Regions from separate parts of the Holdemania sp. genome, predicted to be linked through region 2. Evidence: predicted binding sites of a transcription regulator. Region 2 holds the regulator's gene; the other holds the start of a gene.

Region 1 (11,798 bases), on a different contig from region 2:
AAATCGAGCTGGTGACCACCGCGCCGTATTGCTTCAGAAACGTCTCGCTGTCCATGCTGCGGTTGCGGCACAGCCAGTGATTGACCGTATAGCACAAACTGTTGCCGAAGTATCCGGCCAGCTCTTCCTCGCTCATCGTACCTAACTGCTCCGGCCGGCCATAACGGCGGAACATCTCGGTAAACAGCTGCTGGACGTTTTCTTCAAACAAGTCTTCAAAGCTGTTCTGACCCGTGATCCGAAATGCGATCTGATAGAATTCGCGGTTTTCCACAAAGTTATCGAGCATCGCTTTGACAGCTTGAAGGAATTGCTTCTTTTCAATATACGGGAGTGCGGTTTCCACCGTATCCAGATAGATGATGTAGCTTAAAGCGGCGTACTTATCTTCGAAGTAATTGTAAAACGTCGCCCGGATGACGCCGGTTTTGTCGCAGATTTGTTTAATCGTGATCTTCTCAAAACTTTTCTGCAGCATGAGTTCTTTCAGGCTTTCAGCCAGAAAGCGTTTCATCATCCCCCGTTTTTCCATGCTCGTCCCCCCTACCGCAGATGCGTCAGCACCTGGAAAAGAATCTTGAGACTGATCAAAAAGAGAATGACGCTGCCCGCCGTGAAGATCGTCCGGCGATACGCCAGCCCCAGCCGATAGCCGATCTGTTGTCCCAGCTCAACGCAGACCAGCGTAACCAGCGTTGAAATCAGACATACCTGAATCGAGTCTGTCTGAAGCAGTGTCATACTCGTGCCCAGCAAGAACACGTCGACGCTGGTAAGCAATCCCAGGATCAGTACTTTTTTGTAGTTAAAGCTTTCGTCGTGACGTTCCTCAAAAGCTTTTTGACGAAATGCCTGAATCAACAGGAAGCAGCCCAGCGCAAACAGGATCAGCGCGGCGATTACCTGATTGACATGCAGCACCAGCTGGCTTTTGATCAGAGAACCGGCCAGCGACCCCAGCACGATCATCAACAGACTGGATCCGGCGAAGATCAAACTGTTCATCAGCGAACGGCGATGTTCCTGAGGATTCATCATCGCGCCCCGCGCCATCATGACCACAAAGCAATCCAGCGACAAAGCCAGGCAGGTGACCAGAATTTCGAGTGTATTCACCTGATTCTCCCTCCTTTATTGTTTACAGACCCAGTATAGCCGAAGGGGAACAGGGATGCGATAGACAATCGTCAGATTCTGTCAATTCTTCCGGATTCCCAGCCTGCTTTTTAAAACGGCAGGCATGGCGGCGGATTAACTCAGCCTTCAGCAAGACGGATATTTCCCATTCGCTGCAATCTTATGAAAACGGATCTTCCAACAGCCGAAACACCGGGTTTTGTCCCTGAATAGACAAAAGCGCAAAAAGAAAAAATCAGCGGCACTTGCGATCCGCTGATTCTAAGCCCGGGTTATTCAATCATAATGGTTTTCTTGTTTTCCACAGCCGGCGCATCCTTCTTCGGCAGAACGATCTTCAGCTCGCCGTTTTCATAGTGAGCTTTGATATCCTCCGGTGTCACCGCCTCGCCGACATAGAAGCTTCTGGAGCAGGAGCCCTGAACCCGCTCCTGGCGGATTACATTGCCCTGATCATCCTTTTCTTCCTTATTGGTATTGCGGATAGCGGAAACCGTCAGATAGCCGTCTTCCAAATCCATCTTAATGTCTTCCTTGCTGCAGCCTGGCAATTCAATGTCAAGCAGATAACTGCCGTCCTTCTCATGGATGTCACAGCGCATCGCCGTAATTGCGTTGCGGTGGAGCAGCGGTTCGTCAAACACGTCATCAAAGAAGTCGTCAAACATCATTCTCGGTAGTAATCTCATACATCACACCTCTTTCTGTTTTCAACTTATGCGATCCTGCCTGATCAGAACTCTGATTGCTCAGAGAAGTTATTCAATCGAAATGGTCTTTTTGGTCTGCATCGCCTGCGGATCCTTCTTCGGGACGAAGACCTTCAGTTCGCCATTCTCATAGCGGGCTTTAATATCCTCGACATTCATTTCCTCACCGATAAAGTAGGTCCGGGTGCAGCTGCCGCTGAAACGTTCCTGGCGAACGAGCTTGCCCTGTTCGCTTCGTTCTTCATTGGAAGCTGTGCGGGCGGCCGCAATCGTCAGATAACCGTCTTCCAGTTCCATTTTGATTTCTTCCTTTTTAAATCCAGGGAGTTCAATATCCAGAAGATAGCCATCTTCTCGCTCACGAATATCGGTTTTCATGACAGCCGGGACGTTATTCTTTCTGAAAAATGGATCCTTAAGAACCTCGTCGGCCAAGTTGTCCATCCAGGTGTTCGGTACAAATCTCATCTTGAATCGCCTCTTTCTATCTGTCTTATTCCTGGCTTCATTGGGTCTTTCCCAACTTGCAATTTTAGTATATCACAGTTTTTAGCACTGTCAATAGATAAGTGCTAATTTTCTTATTTTAATTTCACAAGTTCACAAAGTACGCCTTTCATAGAGCATCGCAATGATTTTGTCAATCCGGCGAATTCGTTGTTCCTCTGCACCTTGTTCAGCATAATTCATGATTCGTTCCCGCTGCCAGGGATCAAGCAGCTGAAAAAAATAACAAGCGCTTCGATTGGCCAGAAGGGCTTCCTGCAGGGCTTGAGGACACCGCGTCAGGCATTCACCGGCTTCCGGAGCCAGCCAGATTTCAACGGTGCCGCCGGCGGTGAGCGGCTGCAGGGAAAAAGCTTCCGCAGGGAGTTCCAGTGTCCAGAGACAGCCTTTTCTTTCCGCCTTTTGTTTGAATAACAGGGTTCCCAGCATGACGATCAGCGCCCCTTCCGGCATGGTCTCCGTCTTGATTTCAAGGTGCGGCTGCGGAACAGCGCGGACAATTCCTTCAATCTGCATCATGATTTCCTCCTGGCCTCTAGTATGCCTCGGCGGATTTAATTTATTTTTATTTTCACGCCTTTCTGCGGCAGAACCGTCTGATCTGCGCTGTTCGATTTTGCCGGTTTTTGCGTAAGAGGACAGAGGATCCGGATGGCGGTTTCTCCGCTTTGTCTGAATTTTAATCCTGCTTTTGTCTTTTCCCGCGAAGAAACGCTTGAAAAAACGAAATAAAAACTGCCAGTCTTCTGCGTAGAAGTCCCTGACAGTTTTTAATCGGCCGCTTTTTTAACGGTCTTTGAGATTGGTTTGATAAAACGTCTTCAGCGAAGCGGTCAGCGGATCGTTTTTTCCTTTGCGCTCATGCCGCGTCAGCAGAGTCAGAAAGACAAGGCCGCCTAAGAAGCAGACGATCATATCTGTCATCGTATCATAAACGCCCTGGGTGTAGTGATTGATCGCGTCGATCTTCAGAAAGATCAGGCAGGCGAATTCAAAGCATTCCCACAGAAAGGCGATCATCATGTTGATCCCCTGAATCGACAGACATTTTAAAAGGTAATGGCGCCGCGAGTCTTCCGTCCATTGTTGTTTCAGCCAGCAATAAACCAGTGTGATCCCGGCGCAGATCAGAATGCCGGAGCTGAAATGCAGAACTTTGTCAAAGCAGGGAATGGCATAGCCGTTAAGCGTATTGCCGATAATCATCGCGACGGCGATGAACAGCTGCGTCCAGAACAACAAACCCCAGGCGTTTTTTAATTTCAACCCTTTGACCGCCAGCGGACCGATCAGCTGCACGCCCAGCGCCATTGCCAGATAGCCCAGCTTGGCGTAGAGGTGATGCTGCAGCTGAAAGATTGTGCTGATAATCATCAGCGCCGCCGAAGCGCCGTATAAAAAGATACATGCTTTTTTCATGATCAGACTCGCGACCTCCCTGTCTGCGTTATGCCGGCTGTTTTTTTAAGCTTACCGGAATTGGAAATCCAAAGTTTTCAATGACTTTCACAACGCGGATCATGTCTATGCGCCGCGTCGGTATTTTATTAATATGCCCCGATTTCCTGCCGTTCCGCTTCAAAACTTTTCTTTATCGTTTTTAAAGCGATCGGCACGAAGATCAGCGCGACGAGCAGCTCCGCCGCCGGATAACAGAACCAGACAGCGCCCAGGCCGCCCAGCTGGCCGAGTATCCAGGCCAGCGGAATGATGAATACCAGCTGGCGCAATAACGACATGACCAAGCTCATCATGCCTTTGCCTAACGCCTGGAACATCGTCGTCATGATGATGCTGCAGGCCGCCGGCAAGAAGCACAGCGCCAGCACCCGCAGCGCATAGCCGCCCAGCTGAAGCATCTGATCAGAGCCGTTGAACAGCTTCAGCAGCATCTCCGGCATCGTCCAGAACAGCACCGTGCCGACAAGCATGATCGTGACCGCCACGCCGAAAGAGAGCGCCAGCGTGCGGGTGAAGCGTTTTTCATCCGCCGCGCCGTAGTTGTAGCCCAGAATCGGCATAGCGCCCTGGTTCAGGCCGAAAATCGGCATGAAGACAAACGACTGAAGCTTGAAATAGATGCCCAGCACCGCCACTGCCGTTGCAGAAAAGCTCATCAGAATGGCGTTCATCGCAGTCGTCGTCAGGGAACCGATCGCGTTCATGACAAACGTCGGAATCCCGACGCGGTAGATATCCTTGGCCGCCTGCATCTGCGGATGATGCCGCCATGGCGCGATATCGACCTCATGCGTGCCGACTTTCAAGACGATCAAGACGAAGATCATCGCCAGGATCTGACCGATAACCGTCGCCACCGCCGCGCCGGCCACGCCCATTTTCGGTACGCCGAAATAACCGAAGATGAAAATCGGATCAAGAATAATATTGGTAATCGCGCCGATCAGCTGCGAAATCATCGGCACGATCATGTTGCCGGTTGCCTGCAGCACGCGCGAACAGGTCATTTCAATCATGACGCCGACTGAGAATACCATGACGATCATCAAATACTGCGACCCCATCGCAAACACCGCGGCGTCCTGCGTAAACAGGCCGACAAACGGCTTGGCCAGAAACAGACCGACGAGCATGCACAGCGCCATGTTGATCAACGACAGCACGATTCCGGTATTCGCCGCAATATTCGCTTCCTCCCGGCGTTTCTCGCCTAACCGGCGGGCGATCAGCGCATTGGTGCCGACCCCGACGCCCAGCGCCAGCGCGATGATCAGCATCTGCAGCGGAAAGGCGATCGAAACCGCGACCAGCGCGTCTTCGCTGACCTGTGCGACGAAAATACTGTCGACAACGTTGTATAACGACTGAACCAACATCGAAAAGATCGCCGGCACCGACATGCTGAAAAGCAGCTTGCCGACCGGCATGGTCCCCATTTTATCGGAATTGAATTTACTCATAAAACCCCTGCTTTCTTAAATCAATAGTCTTATTCTAGTTGAATTGGGCTTATTCTACAAGTCTTATTTCAAAAGGATTTCGCCGGGAATGGATGATCAGTTTTTGCTTTTATAATATAGAACAGACTGTGCACGCTAAAATTCTGAAAGTCAGGAAGGATTGTTTGAGATTAGAAATCATGATAAGATGAAAACCAAGAGGTGATCGCATGCGGCTGAAAGAAGATTTTCATCACACGATCGTGATCGAACGGTCGGAATTTATCTGTTATGTACGCAAATGTCTGGATGAAGTGCAGGCCAAGGCGTTTATTCAGGAAATCCGGAAGCTGCATCCGGAAGCGAATCATCATTGTTACGCGTATATCGCCGGGCAGCACAACGAACTGCAGCGTTCCAACGACGCGGGAGAGCCCGGCGGGACTGCGGGCGTCCCGATGCTGGAATCCTTGAAGCTCAGCGGCCTGCAGGATTGCTGCGCCGTCACGGTGCGGTATTTCGGCGGAATCAAACTGGGCGCGGGCGGCTTGGTTCGGGCGTATTCCCGATCGGTCAGCGAAACGCTGAAGCTGGCGCCGAAGGTGGAAACGATCCAGATGGACCGCTACACGCTGACGTTTTCCTACGACCTGATCGGCAAGCTGGATTATTTATTAAAGGATCAGGCGGACATCGTGGCAAAAGAGTATGGCGAACAGGTGGTCTACGAGTTTTTAACGACAAATTCTTCCTTAATCGAAAAAATTCAGGAGCTGACCAGCGGACGTTACCCCTGCCGCTGGCTGGCGCGGGAGCTGGTGGAAAAGGATTGCGGCTGACGCTTCATTGGTTTCCCCAGACAATCCGGCTAACGAAGTAATGCTGTGTATCCCGATTCATTGACAGCCGGCACTGCCGGCTAACGAAGTAACCGGGTTTCCTCAGAATCGTTCAGCTTGTTCAAAAGCAGACTTTTTTCTTGTGCTTCCCGCAGCGCAGGGGCGGTGTTATAATAAATTAGATTTTCAGACACTGTGTCTGAACGATAGAGGAATAACGAATGAATTTAAAGCTTCAGCCGTTTCTGCCCTCCGGCTTCGATCCCCAGGAAGGCAGACATTTATTGAAAGAAACGATCGACCTGGCCTGGCCGGCGACGGTGGAATCGATCTTCGTCGGATTGGCGTCGCTGGTCGATACGATCATGGTCAGCACTCTGGGCACAACCGCGATTGCGGCAATCGGCCTGACCAACCAGCCGAAATTTATTGCGATTGCGTTCATCGCTTCCCTGAACGTCGGCATCACGGCGATCATTTCCCGCCGAATTGGCGCCAATCGGCTGGACGACGCCAATACCTGTCTGCGGCAGTCGTTGTTGATGTCCGTGCTGATCTCGGCGCTGGTCTGCGGCTTATCGTTTCTGTTTGCCCGGCCTTACATCCAATTCGCGGGCGCGCAGGCGGACACGATTGATCTGGCGGTGCAGTATTTCCGGATTGTCATCGTCGGCCAGTTCTTCGGCAATATCGGGATGACGATCAACGCCGCCCAGCGCTGCGCCGGCAACAGTAAGATCTCGATGCGCACCAATCTGGCGGCCAACGGGATCAATGTGGTTTTCAATTATCTTTTGATCGGCGGACATTTTGGCTTTCCGCGCTTAGAGGTGGCGGGCGCGGCGATCGCGACGGCACTGGGCTGCTTCATTGCGTTTTTAATGAGCGTCCAGTCGTTGGTCAGTCCCAAAAGCAAGCTCCGGCTGACGTTGAAAAAAAGCTGGCTGCCAAGCCGGGAGGTGTTGGCGCCGGTCGGCGAGATTTCGTTCAGCGCGTTTGTGGAACAGCTGTGCATGCGGCTGGGTTTCTTCCTGTATGCCTTAATCGTCGCTGGCCTGGGTACCAAGATGTTTGCGACACATCAGATCTGCATGAATATCTGCAATATCTGTTTCAGCTGCTACGACGGCTTTGCGGCCGCCGCGGCGGCCTTAGTCGGCCAGAATTTAGGCCGCAGGCGCAGCGATCGGGCGGAGTGCGTCACTGTGATCTGCAACCGGCTGGCGATGACGATGGCGGTTCTCATGGTGGCCGGGCTGATCCTGTTTCGCGCGCCGTTAATTCAAATGTTTACCGCGGATCCGGAAATCATCCGGCTGGGATCGTGGATTATGATACTGTTCGCGCTCAGCGTCCCTTCTTTAAGCGCGATGACGGTGTATGGCGGCGCGCTGCGCGGAGCCGGGGACACACGCTTAATCGCGGTGTATGCCTTAGTTTCGACCACGATCATCCGCCCGGCCCTGTCCTGGCTCTTATGTTATCCGGTCGGATTGGGTGTGATCGGACCGTGGATCGGCTTGCTTGTTGACTTTGTGCTGCGGTTTGTACTCTGCCGCCGGCGCTATCAAACCGGCCTGTGGAAGCAGCGGGTTTATTAATATCGCTAAAACAGACTTGGAATTTCACGAAACTTAAAAGCCTTGGATTCTGCGCTCGAATTTTCATTCAAACCAAAACAAAAAGCTGGTCATGCTCAGCCTGAATTCAGGCTGGATATGGCCAGCTTTTATATCATTGCTTCCACTATAAATTAATTCGGTCTCCTATCCCAGTTTAATTCTCAGATCTTGGAAAGCGTTATCTTATGTTTTGTTGAGTTAAGCTTGCTTAAAAGTTACGAAGCCCCGGCTTATTCAAACTCCACTTTGGCGACACGCACAATCCAGTGGCTGCCATATGGGAAGCCGACCGCGCGGTAGCTGCAGACGTCATCCTTCTGGCTGAACAATAATTCCTCGCCGTTGTCGATCCAGCGGATCGATTTGACCTTGCGGTGCAGATTGGACAGCGAATGATCCTCATCGGTGCTTTCATACGCCGCGACGACGTCCTTCGGCCCCAATAGCGGAAGATCGTGGACATACACATACGCCGCCCCGTCTTTTTCCAGCACGAAGTCTTTTTCATGGCTGCAGCGGATATCGCACACCTTGCCATCATACAGCGAATCCTTCGCCATCGCCGTCCACTGGCCGATGACTTCCAATAACGCTTCCGTCATCTTCGTAACGCCGCCCTGGCCGGTCAGCCCGATGTTCAGCAGATAGTTGGCCCCGACCTTGCGGGCATGACACAGCCGTTCGATCATCTGACGCGGACTCTTGTAATCCAGATCATGCGCCGCGATGCCCCAATGCCGGTTCATCGTCTGGCACATTTCCGCCGTGATGTATTTGGCCTTGCCTTCGCGGTCCATCGGCGTCGCCTGACCCTGTTCAAACGTAACGGAATCCAGCTCCGGATGACCGGCTTCGCCCTGACGGGACAGACCGGTGTTGTTGATGATCATCGCATCCGGCTGCAGCCGCCGGATCATGCCGTAGAACTCATCCAGCTTCCAGTCCGCATCGCGCTTGGACCAGTTGCCGTCGAACCACAGCCCGCCGATTTTCCCATAGTGTGTGCACAGAATCTCCACCGACTTGGACAGATATTCCAGATAAGCGTCGAAATCGGCGTCAAAATCAGGATGAACCCAGTCTAAGGTCGTGTGATACAGGATCGGCAGGATATCTTCCTCGCGGCAGGCCTCGACAAATTCTTTGACCAGATCCCGTCCGCACGGTGTATGCATGACGTCGTAATCGGTCAAACCGCGGGTATCGTACAATGAAAAACCGTCGTGGTGCCGCGTCGTCAGCGTGATGTATTTCATGCCCGCCTGTTTGGCCAGCGCCACAATCTTCTTTGCATCGAAGTCCTCCGCCGTAAAGTTGTTGAACAGCTCGGTGTACTTTTCCTGGGAAATATGATGCAGGTTCATCGTCCATTCCCCTTGCGCTAACTGGGAATACAGTCCCCAGTGGATAAACATGCCGAAGCCGCGCTTTTCAAAGTCGGCAATGTATTTTGCCGGTACAGGAATACTCATAATAACAGCCCTCTTTCTTTCTCTCTGCTTTTATTGTATCAAAATTTCAGAGGCAAAACGACTGGAATTTCGCGATCTGTCCAAAGCGGGCGCCGTTGCGTGGCAGCTCTCAGCGCTTCTCAAAGTCCGCAGCCGGTTTTCTGACATAACAGGTAAAAGAAAAGAACGGCGTGTGTCCGTTCCTTTCAAAAGAAATGGATTAAATAAAGCTCAGCAGCGCGCTAATCACGCCCACGCCGACCATGACTTTGATCGGGCTTGGTTCCCATTTGCGCAGAATGAAGAACGCCGCCGCAAAGAAGATCAGATTCTGCGGGTCAAGAAATTCCAGACCGAAGCCCGCCGCGCCTTCTTTGAAGAACGCCAGCTTGCAGATCGACAGCCCCGCCGAAGCGATCAGAGCGATGACGACCGGGCGCAGACCGGACAGAATGCCTTTCATCAACGACAGGTTTTTATATTTGGTATAAACGTAAGCCAGGGATAAGACGATGATGCAGGAAGGGGCCACGCAGCCGATCGTCGCGATGATCGCGCCCGGCAGACCCGCGATATGCGTGCCGACAAACGTCGCAGAGTTGATCGCGATCGGTCCCGGCGTCATTTCCGCAATCGTGATGATATCCGCAAACTGTGTCATCGTCAGCCACTGATGAATTTCAACGACCTGACTCTGGATCAGCGGCATCGCCGCGTAGCCGCCGCCGATGCTGAACAGGCCGATCTGGAAAAAGCTCAGAAACAGCTGGATAAAGATATTCATTTCTGTTCCTCCCCTTCTTTCGCTTTCTTCTCCCGCGTCATGTAATCCACTGTCCCGATCGCACCGCAGACGACGATGATGATCAGGATGTTGACCTTAAAGTAAACGCTGGCGATGAACGCCGCGACCAACAGGAAATACTTGACGACGTTCTTTTCTTTCACCAATCCCTTTAACATGTTCCAGACGACGTCCAGAATGACCGCCGCCACCGCCGCCTGCATGCCGCGCATCACGGCGCTGACAATCGGCGAACTGCGGAACGCCGCATAGAAATAAGAAATAATCGTTAAGATAATTAACGGCGGCAGCACCGTCGCCACGATGTTGACCAGCGCGCCCGGCACCCCTAACAGCCGGTAGCCGATGATGATCGAACCGTTGACCGCGATCGCGCCCGGGGAACTCTGGGCAATCGCCACCATGTCCAGCATTTCTTCCTCGTCGATCCAATGCAGCTCATCGACAAACTTCTTTTTCATCAACGGAACAATGACGAACCCGCCACCGAACGTAAACATGCTTAACGTAAATGTCGAAGCGAACATTTTCGCATACATTTGTAATTTTGAAGGCTTTTTCTTCTCTTCCATTTGTGTCATCTCTTCTTCCTCCCGCTCTATTATAAGACTTGTGTTCTCATAAAGACAATAATATAATTTTATAAATAACATATCATTTTTGATATGAATTCGATTTCAGGAAGGAGCGTTGATTATGACCCTGCGTCATCTGCGGATTTTTGTTGAAGTCTGCCGCACGGGAAGCATCACCAAGGCCGCGGAAAGCTTGCATTTGAGCCAGCCGGCGGTCTCGCTGGCGATCCGGCAGCTGGAGGAATACTATGGAATTCTCTTATTCGACCGGATCTCCAAAAAGTTGTATCTGACGGAATCGGGCAATAAGATGCTGAGCTATGCGAGCCACATCATCGAATCGTTCGACGATATGGAGACGCAGCTGAAAAACTGGGACAGTGCGGGAACGCTGCGGATTGGTTCCAGTATCTCAACCGGGACGCAGATGCTGCCGCAGTTAGTCCGGCGCTTCAACCTGCGGTTTCCCCAGATCCGCACGCAGGTTCTGATCGACAATTCGCGGATCATTGAAGACAAAGTGCTGACGAATCAGCTTGACCTGGCGTTAGTGGAAAGCTTGTCGTATTCGCCGGATATTGTCTGCGTACCGTTTTACACCGACCGGCTGATCGTCATTACGGCCCCAATGCATCCGCTGACCCAAAGTCCCAAATGCACAGTCAAAGCGCTTGCCGATTACCCGGTATTATTAAGAGAACCGGGCAGCGGTACCCGCGAGGTCGTCGACGCCCTGCTGGTCACGGCCGAGGTTCAGATCACGCCGCTGTGGGAAAGCACGAGCACCCGCTCGATCATCAACGCCGTCAAGGAGAACATCGGGATCTCGATTTTGCCGTATGAGCTGGTCAAAAACGAAATTCAAAGCGGCGCGATCGCCGGGCTGCCGCTGGCCTCCCCGCTGCCCAACCGCACCTGCAGCATCATTCACCACCGCAACAAATACCTGACGCCCTCCGCTCAAGCATTTATTGAGGTCTGTCAGGAATACTCCAACCTTTCCCCGCAATAATTCCCGCTGATCCTGACGCAGGATTGCACGATGCCGCAGGGTCTCGTTATTTTTAATCCAGGGTTGATCACTGCGCAGACATTCGCAAACAGATCTGCCCGCAGCGCAAGGTGTGAAAATAAAAAAGAATTCCGCTCCGTCCGGATTTCACTCCGGCAAAGAAAGGAATTCTTTTTGTTTTAATCCTTAATCTCTGCGCACAAAAACGCCTGAGAAACAAACGGGAAATTCATCCGGACT
Region 2 (11,798 bases):
CAGGAACGAAAAACGGAATTATTCGATCACAATCGCATTTTCAACGGGAGCATACGGATCGTTTTGATTGATCCGGTCATAGAACAGAATGCCGCTGAAATGGTCGATCTCATGCTGCAGGACGATGGCCACATACCCGGATGCCCGGAAAGTCACCTCGCGGTCCTGAAGCATATCGTAGCCTTTGACCTTGATCCGTGCGCTGCGGATGACGTAGCCTGGATGATCGTCGAGAACGGACAGGCAGCCCTCGCCGGATTTCAAATAGGAGTTCTGGACAGACTGAGAAATGATTTTTGCGTTGGCCAGCGCGTATTCGTAATGAATCGGATTGCCGTTTTTATCTTCTTCATCCACAACCACAGCCAGAAGCTGCTTGGGGATGCCGATCTGAATCGCCGCGATGCCCACCGCCGGACGCAGATTCTTGGTTTCCGCCAACTGGGGATCCGTCGATTCCTTGACGTAGGTTAAAAGCTCCATTAACGTATTTTTATCTTCTTCGGACAACGGCAAAGACACCGGCGCTGATTTATCGCGCAGATGGGCGTCATTGTCCTTTACAATGGTATCCATGTTTATGTTCATAAAATCTACCTCACTTTATATAATACTCAAGAAATGCAAAGAAGGAAAGGAAAATTTGACGAAAGCTTTCCATAAATTGATTTTTAAGCGCTTTCTTTTTCTTCTTTCTGCCAGAAACAGCCCAATTTTGACGATTCTTTCCTTTATTCTATTCAAAACCAGTCTCCTCGTCACGTCCTTTGATTGTCAAAAACAGAACTTCAATTCTTTTGTGCAGGGCTGGGATTTATGGTAAAATGTCACCAGGAGGCGGATGAATTTGACGCAGAAAAAAAAGACTTCTTTTCGGATGCCGTACCGGTATGATTTGATCATCCATCTCTGTACGCTGATTTTAGCGGTGTTCGGTTTGTTCATGGTCGCTTCGGCAACGATGGGTCTGGCATCGGGCAACGTGATGACGCTGATGAAAACAATCATGAAACAGCTGGCGTTCACGGTTCTGGGATATCTGGGCATGGTGACGATGGCACGCTGGTTTACGTTTGAACGTATGAAGAAAAATATTACGCCGATCGTCAGCCTGACGCTGGTGCTGCTTTTGTTAGCCCTGTGTTGGGAGGTTGGCGGCGCACGGGCCTGGATCAAAATTCCCTTTCCGGGCCAGGAGATCACGATCCAGCCCTCGGAGTTTTCCAAGGTTGTCATCATCATGGTCATGGCGACATATCTGGGCGATATCCGCAACCTGAAGCTGACGGCCAAAGACTTGATGCGCAACCCGCTCTTGATCGTCGGGGGCTTCTGCTTCATCGTCGCAATCCTGCAGTCGGACTTCGGTTCGGCGATCGTCATGGCGGGGATCGCGTGCATCTGTTTTCTGATCCCCTACCATCCCTCGTTAGTACGGCTGCAGAAGATGCTGGTGATGTTGCTGATCATCGGGGTTGTGCTGATCGTATGGATCCTGTCGCCAATGGGCGAACACCTGATCGAAGCGCTGCCGTTTAAGAACTATCAGATCAACCGCTTCACCTCGGCGATGAATCCATTTGCGGATAAATACGGCACGGGCTTCCAGCTGATCAACGGACTGGTGTCCTTTGCCAGCGGCGGATGGCAGGGCGTGGGGTATGGCAAGTCGATTCAGAAGTATACGAACTTCCCGGCGGCGAACACGGATTTTATCCTGGCGATCGTCGTCGAGGAACTGGGCATCTTTGGTTTCTTATTGATTTTTATCTGTTATGCGCTGATCGTCGGGCGGATGTTTATCTACGCGATCCGGATGAAAAGTCAGCGCGGGCGGATTGTTTTGATCGGCGTTTCAATGTATTTCTTCATTCACTTTTTGTTCAATGTCGGCGGCGTAACCGGCTTGATCCCGCTGACGGGCGTGCCGCTGTTAATGATTTCCGCAGGGGGTTCCAGTACGTTGTCCGTCATGGTGGCGGTTGGCATGGGCCAGGCGGTGATCTCGCAATACCGTCAGGGGAAGATAGAATAAGACGTTAAACGCGGGCCGGCATAAACGGCGAAGGACAACGCTGGTAGGAAAAATGGCGATGTAAGAAAGCGGAGCGGGCTTAACGATGCTTGTTTATAGGAAAAGCCGGCGATTGGAAAAAAGAAAGAAAAGAATTCCCGAAGCGACTCGGGAATTCCAAAGAAAGGGAGAGGAGAAACAAAGATTGGGGGATAGCATCTTTCGATGCACTAGTATCTTGCCCGAGTTTTCCGTCCTTTATACACACAAGGAGTAAAAAAATGCGAATTGTTGCAGGAAAATTTCGTTCCCGGCTGATTCAGGCGCCCAAAGGCGATCAGACCCGGCCGACGCTGGATAAGGTCAAGGAAGCAGTATTCAGCCGGATCGGCCCGTATTTTGACGGCGGCGTCATGCTGGATCTGTTTGCGGGCAGCGGCTCAATGGGACTGGAGGCGCTGTCGCGAGGCGTGGAGCATGTTTATTTTGTCGACCGCAGTCCGGCCGCGGCGGCCGTGATCAAAGCCAATATTGCTTCGCTTCAGGTTGAAGCGCAGTGCGACGTCTGGAAGTGCGATAGCTTCGCGGCGTTAAGACGATTGGCGGGCATGGGTGTTCAACTGGATTTGGTTTATCTGGATCCGCCTTATCAGAAGCAGCAGCTGCACAAGATCATGCAGCAGCTCGACGCGTTAAATCTGATCCGCGATCACGGACAGGTGATTCTGGAGAGTCTAAAGGAAGACGAGTTTGACGAGGCCTACCATCAGCTGCATCGCGTCAAGGAAGCAACTTACGGCATCAGCCGCATCAGTTATTATCGAAAGGAAACAGAACTATGAAACGAGCATGTTATCCGGGATCGTTCGATCCCCCGACCTATGGTCATCTGGACATCATCACGCGGGCATCGTCGGTCTTCGACGAGCTGATCATTGCGATCATGAAGAATCCGAACAAACGCAACGCCTTTACTGAGGAAGAGCGCGTGCGGATGCTGCAGGAGATCACGCGCGATCTGCCGAATGTCAAAGTTGTGGTCGGCCATGGTTTGACGGTGGAATTTGCAAAGTCGATCGGCGTGCAGGTGCTGATCCGCGGCATCCGGGCGGTCATGGATTATGAATATGAGCTGCAGCAGGCGACGGCCAATATGTTTCTGGATGAGACGATTGAAACGGTGTTCTTCGTTGCCCGGCCGCGGTATTCCTTTCTATCGTCGTCCGTATCCAAGGAAATCGCGCTGAACAACGGCGATCTGTCGAAGTTTATCCCGGAAGCCATCATCAATGAGGTTGAAGAAGAGCTGAACCCGCTGAAAAAGAAAACCGGTGGGGAATAACGGCGATTTCCCAGCGGGGAAAAACCGCCGCGGCAGACTTCACTGCCCGCAGGCAGGACGGGTGAGAAGGAACGCAGGCTTTGAAACAAACAGTACAGGATTTTACAGGCGGTTCCATTGATCAGGATAACGCTGAAAATGGGGGCTGAAAAATCACCCGGCCAGATTTTAGACAGACAGAGGCTTCAGACGAGCGCTGGAAAATAAAAAGAGCCGCGGCGGATCCGAAAATAAGGAAATTCGCCGCGGTTTTCCTGTGGTTTTAAGCCAGAAAGGACAAATGAAAGCAATGATCAGCCGCGCAGTCTTTGCAGCATCATCAAGAAGAGGAAGAGACCGCCGGCCAGGCCGGTCTGCATCAGCCGGTAAGCGAGATAACGCAGATAAGCCAGATGAAGATGCGGCGTGAGCGAGAGGACCTGCAGATGCACGCTGAAGCTGGCAAATCCCAGCACCAGCGTCATCAGCAGCGCTTTCAGGGGCACGGCCAGCGGCAGCAGCGCCAGATTGTTGGTGCCTAAGGAAAACTCGGTCACGCACTGAATCGGCAGATGCCAGGCAGCAGGCAGCTTCATCGTCGCTAAATTCAGCAGTACCAGTGTCAGCAGAAGATACGCCCCGATGAAATATAAGCTGACGCCGGCCTGGACAACCGCGTCTTTTAAATTCTCAAATAAGGAAGGAACGGATCCGCGCGGATCCAGTTGCAACGCAACGGGCGTCTTGCGCGTAAAGAACAGCAGCAGCATCACGGCGAAGAATTCCGCCAGCCAGATCATCAAGCCGTATTGAAAGGATCGCAGCAGAACCGAACCGCAGGTGATCAAGATAAACGACGGCGTGCTGACCGTAACGCAGCAAGCCAGCCGCTGCCCCTCAGCCTGCGAAAGCCGGCCATCCCGCACATAATCGTCGATCAGGATCTGTCCGGCGGGCGAGCCGAGAAAGAAGGAAGCGAAGACTAAGGAAAAAGCGGCCGGCGAGATGCGGAACAAGCGCTCGGTAAATCCAAACAGCCGCCTTGAGAGGGCGGCTAACAATCCCTGACCATCAAGGATGCGGATTACGACCATCGCCGCAAACAACGACGGCACCAGTTTTTCAAACCAAATCGACAACGCCTGACAGGATGCCTGGTAGGTTACCGATCCATAATAAAGCAGCGCGGCCAGCAGCGTGAAAAAGATGATTGTCATTCCTTTTTTCATAGGCAAAAAGCCTCCTGGTAAAGTGTATGAGTCCCAAGCTGAAAGTCGAACAGCGATAAGCTTGAAAACTTGAAAAAAATTAGCACTTTTAACTTGACAGTGCTAACAAGCTGGATTATACTGTTAGCAGACATCGGGAAAGAGTGCTAAAGGAGGCGGGATGATGCTGACACCAAGGCGGATTGAAATCTTCAAGGCCATTGTCGACGAGTTCGTTCAGACAGCCGAGCCGGTCGGTTCCAAGACTCTGATGGAAAAGTATCAGCTCCCTTACTCCAGCGCAACGATCCGCAACGACATGATGGTCCTGGAAGAAATGGGACTGCTGGAAAAAACACATACCTCCAGCGGCCGCGTGCCTTCCACAAAAGGCTATAAGTTCTATTGCGAACATCTGATGGAACACAAGGTCGATAACCAGCTGGAAGTGGCAGTCCGCCAGCAGCTGGCCAGCAAACCGCTGAATTTGGACGATGCCATCCGCGAGAGCTGCAACATCCTCTCGCAGATGACGAACCTGACTTCCGGCGTGCTGGGGCCGGATGCGAGCCGGCAGCGGCTGGAGCATGTCAAGCTGTTCCCGATCAGCAACCGAAGTGCTGTGGCAGTCTTTATTACCGATCTGGGGCATACGGAAAACCGGACGTTCCAGTTCGACGACGACCTGTCAGTAGACGATATCCAAACCTGCTGCCAGATTCTGAACGACCGATTGAAGGGCACTTTGATCAAAGACGTCGTGGATAAGATGGATTCGATCAAACCGATCCTGGCGGCGCATGTCAAACGGCATGAAATGTTGTTTCAGGCGTTTGTCAACGCGTTTGTCAAGTTCGCGAGCGAGAACGTATATTTCAGCGGCCAGAACAACATGTTGTACCAGCCGGAATTTGCCGACATTGAAAAGCTGAAGGAATTGATGACGATGATGGAGAACCCGAGCCTGTGGCGTCAGATCGGCACCACAACCAATTCGGAGCTGGCGCTGAAGATGAACGAAAACGCCCAGCTGGTATGGGTCAACGACATGGCCGTCGTCACCAGCAAGTTCAAGCTTGGTTCCGAGGAGGAAGGCCAGCTGATGGTCTTCGGACCATCCCGGATGGATTACGACAAAATTGTTTCGCTGTTGGAAATGGTCAGTCAGTCGATCGAGAGTTTATACGGAAAAGGAGGCAGCCATGAATAACCAGGAAGAAATGAAAAAAGACGAGCAGAACGCCGAACCGGAAACGGCTGCGGCGCCGGGCGAGACCGAAGAAATGACGGAAAGCCCGCAGGTGGAACCGGAAGCGCCGGCCGCGGAAGAAGCGGCGGAGCAGCCGGAAGAAAAAAAGGAAGACAAGAAAGACGAGAAGAAGAAAGGCTTCTTCTCCAAGAAAAATGAAATTGAAGAACTGAAGACACGGATCAGCGAGCTGGAAGGGGAAAACGTTAAACTGAAGAACGAATACCTGAAAGCCTACGCGGATACGGAGAATACCCGGCGGCGTCTTCAGCAGGAAGCCGAGCAAACCCGGAAATACCGGATCCAAAGTTTCGCGCTCGATATCCTGCCGGTTCTGGACAATCTGGAACGGGCGCTGGCAATCGAGCCGACGCCGGAAACCGAAAGCTACCGCAAAGGCGTGGAAATGATTTATCAGCAGCTCATTCACGCGCTGACCAAAGAGGGCGTGAGCGAGATCGAAGCGCAGGGCAAGGAATTCGATCCGAATTTCCATCAGGCTTTGATGATGGAAGCGGTCGAGGGCGTCGAACCCAACCACGTCACCGAGGTGCTGCAGAAGGGCTACATGTTAAAAGACCGAATCCTGCGCGCCGCGATGGTCAAGGTCAGCGAATAAGCAAATAAGTGAAAATGTGTAAATAAATAAGGAGGATTTCTATTATGGGAAAAATTATCGGTATTGACTTAGGTACAACCAACAGCTGCGTCGCCGTCATGGAAGGCAGCGAAGCCAAAGTAATCACCAACCCGGAAGGCAACCGCACCACACCGTCCGTCGTCGCGTTTAAGAACAACGAACGGATCGTCGGCGATGCGGCGAAGCGTCAGGTCGTCACCAACAAGGATTCGATTATTTCGATCAAGCGGAAAATGGGCACCAATGAGAAAGTTCAGCTCAACGGCAAGGAATACACGCCGCAGGAAATTTCCGCGATGATCTTAGGCTACATGAAGGACTATGCGGAAAGCTATTTAGGCGAGAAGGTCGACAAGGCCGTCATCACCGTTCCGGCTTACTTCAACGACGCGCAGCGTCAGGCGACGAAAGACGCCGGTAAGATCGCGGGCCTGGAAGTGGAACGGATCATCAACGAACCGACAGCGGCAGCGCTGGCATTCGGTATCGACAAGACTGACAAGGAACAGAAAGTCCTCGTCTTTGACCTGGGCGGCGGTACGTTCGACGTTTCGATTCTGGATCTGGCCGACGGCACCTTTGAAGTTCTGGCAACCGCAGGCGACAACCATTTAGGCGGCGATGATTTCGATAACGTGGTCGTCGACTGGATGGCAGATCAGTTCAGAAAAGAAAATGGTATTGATCTGAAGCAGGACCGGATGGCGCTGCAGAGAATGAAGGAAGCGGCGGAAAAGGCCAAGAAGGATCTGTCCGGTATGGTTCAGACACAGATTTCCCTGCCGTTCATCAGCGCCGGCGCAGCCGGACCGCTGCACTTTGAAGCGACGCTGACCCGCGCGCAGTTTGACGCGATGACCAAATCGCTGGTCGACCGCACGGTTGTTCCGGTTCGTCAGGCATTGAAGGATGCCGGCTTAACCAAGAATGATATTGATCAGGTCCTGTTAGTCGGCGGCTCAACCCGAATCCCGGCGGTTCAGGAAGCTGTCCGTCAGGAATTAGGCAAGGAACCGAACCGTTCCGTCAACCCGGATGAAGTCGTAGCCTTGGGCGCGGCGATCCAGGGCGGCGTCATCAGCGGCGACGTCAAGGACGTCTTACTGCTGGACGTTACACCGTTAAGCTTAGGTATCGAAACGCTGGGCGGCGTCATGACCGTGCTGATCCCAAGAAATACAACGATCCCGACTTCCAAGAGCCAGGTCTTCTCGACAGCGGCGGACAATCAGCCGGCGGTTGATATCCATGTCCTGCAGGGCGAACGTCCGATGGCCAACGATAACAAGACGCTGGGCAACTTCCAGTTAGGCGGCATCGCACCGGCCCGCCGCGGCGTTCCGCAGATCGAGGTTACCTTTGACATTGACGTCAACGGTATCGTCCACGTTTCAGCGAAGGACAAGGGCACAGGCAAGTCCCAGTCGATCACCATCTCCAACTCTTCCGGATTAAGCGATGAAGAAATCGATCGGATGGTTCGTGAGGCGGAAGATCACAAGGCGGAAGACGATAAGCGCAAAGAAGAAATCGAATTGAAGAACCGCGCGGAAGCGTTCATCAATCAGATCGACGAAACACTGAATACGGAAAACGCGAACGTCACCGATCAGCAGAAGGAAGAAGTCAAGAAGCTGCGCGACGAACTGCGCACGGCAATTGACAACAACGATATCGACACGCTGAAGACCAAGATGGAACAGCTTGAAAAGGCAGCCAACGATATGGCTCAGGCGATGTATCAGCAGCAGGCGGGTGCTCCGGGTGCTGATGCGGGCGCAGGCGCTCAGGATGACAATGTCGTCGATGCCGATTTCAAGGAAAAGAAATAACAATTCACGCCGCACAAAAATCCTGGTTTCCATACTGGGATTTCTGTGTTTGAGCGTGCTGATCAGCGGTTGTTCCCGCACCCCCAAGAACAACGCCGGTCAGTTGGAAAATGCGGACAACGCCGTGCTGACAAGCTCGCTGAGCGAGGAACAGCTGGCGCATGTCAAAGAATGCAACGGCCGCTGCGTCAGCAGCGATCAGCCGGTGGAGCTCGTCGTGATGAACGGCGGCAAACCGGAACCGTTTGCCGTGCTGCAGCCGGGGCAGCTGGTTCAGTTAAAAGAAATCAACGATCCGAATCTGATCACTTCACAATATCTGCCCTTGGATGGAATGGATCAGGAGGGCGGTGCGCAGGTATTGGTCAACGCGCTGGAGGTAACGCCTTCCGGTCGCTGGCTGAATCCGACCAATCATTTACTGGAAAAGGATTTTGCGGTGAAGCTGAAGGCCGGCACCCGGATGCTGGATGACAACGGCGAAACGATCCTGACGACCAGCACGGATCAGCAATGGCTGGTGTATGCCCAGAAGGACGGCGCTTACGGCGTTGAGCTGCAGGGACGAATCGTCTGGGTGGATTCCGCTCAGGTTGAAGAAACGATCGCCCGGCCAGGCAGTGGCGGACCGGCGGCTACGTCGCTGCCAGTGCTGATGTATCACTTCTTTTACAGTGAAGCCGAGGGTCAGAGCCGCGAAAACGTGAATTTCGTCGAGGTGGAGGAATTCCGCGGGCAGCTGCAGGCGTTGCAGGAGGGCGGCTACGTCGCGCTGACGATGCGCGAAGTGGAAATGATGATGAAAGGCTGGGCGGATGTGCCGGAGAAATCGGTCGCGATTACGATCGACGACGGCGATCCGAGGGTTTATCAATATGCTTATCCGGTATTAAAGGATTTCGGCTATAACGCGACGCTGTTTCTGATCACGGGCTGGATGAATCCGCAGCTGCCGTATGAGTTTTTTCAGATGCGCGAGGATGGCTTAGAGCTGCAGTCGCATTCCTTCCTGATGCATCAGGGCGGATGCAAGGCCGGCCATGGCGGACGGATCCTGTGCGTCGATCACGATGAGGGCGTAGCGGATACCCGGCAGTCGCTGGAATATGTCGACGGCGGCTTCGTCTACTGTTATCCGTTTGGCGACGTGAACGATCACGCCGTAGAAATTTTACAGGAAGCTGGGGTTCAGCTGGCTTTTACGACAGAATATGGTAAAATAAAACCCGGAATGGATTTGTACAGGTTGCCGCGGATCCGGGTTACCGGCGGCGCGGGCCTGGACCGGTTCATCAAAAGTATAGAGTAGCAGGAGGGTGATGTTTTATGAGCGAAAAGCGCGACTATTATGAAGTCCTGGGCATCAGCAAAGGCGCTTCCGATGATGAAATAAAAAAAGCCTATCGAAAACTGGCGAAGCAATACCATCCGGATGTGAACAAGGAACCGGGTGCAGAAGAAAAATTTAAAGAAGTCAACGAGGCCTACGAAGTGCTCAGCGACCCGCAGAAACGGGCGACCTATGATCAGTTCGGTCATGCGGGAATGGACGGTATGGGCGCCGGCGGCTTCGGCGGCGGTTTTGGCGGCGGCGGATTTGACGATCTGAACGATATCTTCGGATCGTTCTTCGGCGGCGGCTTTGGCGGCGGCGGATCCCGGGCCCGGTCCAACGGCCCGCGCAAGGGTCAGGACCGCTACATGCAGATGAAGATCAGCTTTATGGACGCGATCTTCGGCAAGACGGAGACGATCACGATCGACGTGGATGAACAGTGTTCTCAATGCATGGGAACCGGTGCGCATTCCAAGGATGACGTTACCGTCTGTCCGACGTGTCACGGTTCCGGAACGGTCGTTACGCAGCAGCGGACGCCGTTCGGGGTATTCCAGTCCCAGAGTGTCTGCCCGGACTGCGGCGGCACGGGTAAGAAAATCCGTAAAAAATGCTCCAAGTGCGGCGGCAAGGGTTATGAACATAAACGCGTGAGCGTCGACGTCAAGATCCCGGCCGGCATTCAGTCCGGGCAGCAGCTGCGGGTATCCGGCAAAGGTGAACGCGGCGCCAACGGCGGGCCAAACGGCGATCTGTATATCGAGATCATGGTCATGAAGCACGATTATTTCGTGCGCGACGGCCGGAATATCTACATTACGATTCCGATTTCTTCAGTGGACGCAACACTGGGCTGTTCGGTCGACGTGCCAACGGTTTATGGCGACGTCGAGCTGACGATTCCTTCAGGAACGCAGAACGGCCAGCAGTTCCGGCTGAAAGGCAAGGGCGTGAAAGATCTGCGCGGGTCTGGTCAAGGCGATCAGCTCGTTGAGGTGAAGATCGAAATCCCGAAGAAGCTGAGCGGCGAAGAAAAAGAAATGTATGAAAAGCTGCGCAAGCTGCAGGCGAAAGGCGGGAAGGAATCCGTCTTCGACAAGTTCAAGAAAGCTTTTAAATAACGATGGAAAGGGTTTCGGGACAACGAACCCTTTTCTTAAAAATTTTGTTTAGCACTCTATTGACTAGAGTGCTAAAAGTGATATACTAACGAGTGTAAGGAGGGACATCCTATGAATATTGATCAGATGACAGAACGATTGCAGCGGATCTTAATGGAAGCGATCCAGCTGGCGCAGGCGCAGGGCCAGAGCGAGCTGAACGTCGAGCATTGTCTGAAAGCAATTTTTGAAGACGACGGCATCGACGGCTTGTGGCAGCGGCTGGGACAAGACAAGCAACGGACGCTGCAGATCGTCGACAGTTATATGAAACGGCTGCCTTCCAGTACTTCCGGCGCTCAACCGAACCTCTCCCGCGAGGTGAATCAGGCGTATCAGGAAGCGCTGAAGTGGAGTCAGGCACACGAAGAAACCTATATGAGTTCGGTAGCATTTCTGATCGGCTTGTTGTTCGGTGGCAGCGCCGTCGCCAAGGCGATTCTGGAAGCGACCGGAATTACGAAAAAAGCGCTTGAAAAAGCGGAGGAAGAAAGACGAGGTGGAATGAAGATGAATGAACAGAACGCGGAAAATCAACTGGATGCGCTGCAGAAATACGGACACGATCTGGTCGAGGACGTCAAGAGCGGCAAGATCGATCCGGTTATCGGCCGGGATGAGGAAATCCGGCGGGTTATCCAGATCTTGTCGCGGAAAACAAAGAATAACCCGGTGCTGATTGGCGAACCGGGTGTCGGGAAGACGGCGATTGTCGAGGGCATCGCGTGGCGGATCATGAACGGCGACGTTCCATTCGGCTTGAAGGAAAAGAAACTGATCGAGCTGGATATGGGCGCACTGATCGCCGGCGCAAAATACCGTGGCGAGTTTGAGGAACGGCTGAAAGCGGTGCTGAACGAAGTGAAGCAGGCGGACGGCAACATCATCCTGTTTATCGACGAGATTCATAATCTGGTCGGCGCGGGCAAGACGGAAGGCTCCATGGACGCAGCCAACCTGTTGAAGCCGATGTTGGCGCGGGGCGAACTGAAATGTATCGGAGCGACGACGTTTGATGAATACCGCAAGTATATTGAG

The links. The regulator HrcA, encoded in region 2, represses chaperone genes, less so after heat shock. The targets are predictions, from matches to a motif close to TTTTAGCACTNNNNNNNNNNNAGTGCTAAAA.
Region 1: AC5OW4_RS01240 (Hsp20/alpha crystallin family protein) is a predicted target of HrcA. The motif match lies at 2,395-2,425, and genes of this name have one in related genera.

Annotation. Positions count from the first base shown of each region.
Region 1 covers NZ_CFQZWI010000003.1:68,876-80,673, reverse strand. The annotation lists gene AC5OW4_RS01255 (TetR/AcrR family transcriptional regulator C-terminal domain-containing protein) at 1-532, opposite strand, end outside; gene AC5OW4_RS01250 (manganese efflux pump MntP) at 544-1,116, opposite strand; gene AC5OW4_RS01245 (Hsp20/alpha crystallin family protein) at 1,410-1,826, opposite strand; gene AC5OW4_RS01240 (Hsp20/alpha crystallin family protein) at 1,896-2,315, opposite strand; gene AC5OW4_RS01235 (YdeI/OmpD-associated family protein) at 2,448-2,873, opposite strand; gene AC5OW4_RS01230 (DUF2238 domain-containing protein) at 3,141-3,773, opposite strand; gene AC5OW4_RS01225 (MATE family efflux transporter) at 3,902-5,275, opposite strand; gene AC5OW4_RS01220 (YigZ family protein) at 5,485-6,093, shown strand; gene AC5OW4_RS01215 (MATE family efflux transporter) at 6,315-7,694, shown strand; gene AC5OW4_RS01210 (alpha-L-fucosidase) at 7,946-9,187, opposite strand; gene AC5OW4_RS01205 (chromate transporter) at 9,387-9,950, opposite strand; gene AC5OW4_RS01200 (chromate transporter) at 9,947-10,552, opposite strand; gene AC5OW4_RS01195 (LysR family transcriptional regulator) at 10,668-11,558, shown strand.
Region 2 covers NZ_CFQZWI010000061.1:4,896-16,693, forward strand. The annotation lists gene def (peptide deformylase) at 19-588, opposite strand; gene AC5OW4_RS09895 (FtsW/RodA/SpoVE family cell cycle protein) at 842-2,035, shown strand; gene rsmD (16S rRNA (guanine(966)-N(2))-methyltransferase RsmD) at 2,125-2,856, shown strand; gene coaD (pantetheine-phosphate adenylyltransferase) at 2,853-3,356, shown strand; gene AC5OW4_RS09910 (hypothetical protein) at 3,650-4,564, opposite strand; gene hrcA (heat-inducible transcriptional repressor HrcA) at 4,728-5,753, shown strand; gene grpE (nucleotide exchange factor GrpE) at 5,746-6,411, shown strand; gene dnaK (molecular chaperone DnaK) at 6,456-8,264, shown strand; gene AC5OW4_RS09930 (polysaccharide deacetylase family protein) at 8,224-9,573, shown strand; gene dnaJ (molecular chaperone DnaJ) at 9,591-10,721, shown strand; partial or broken gene AC5OW4_RS09940 (ATP-dependent Clp protease ATP-binding subunit) at 10,833-11,798, shown strand, end outside.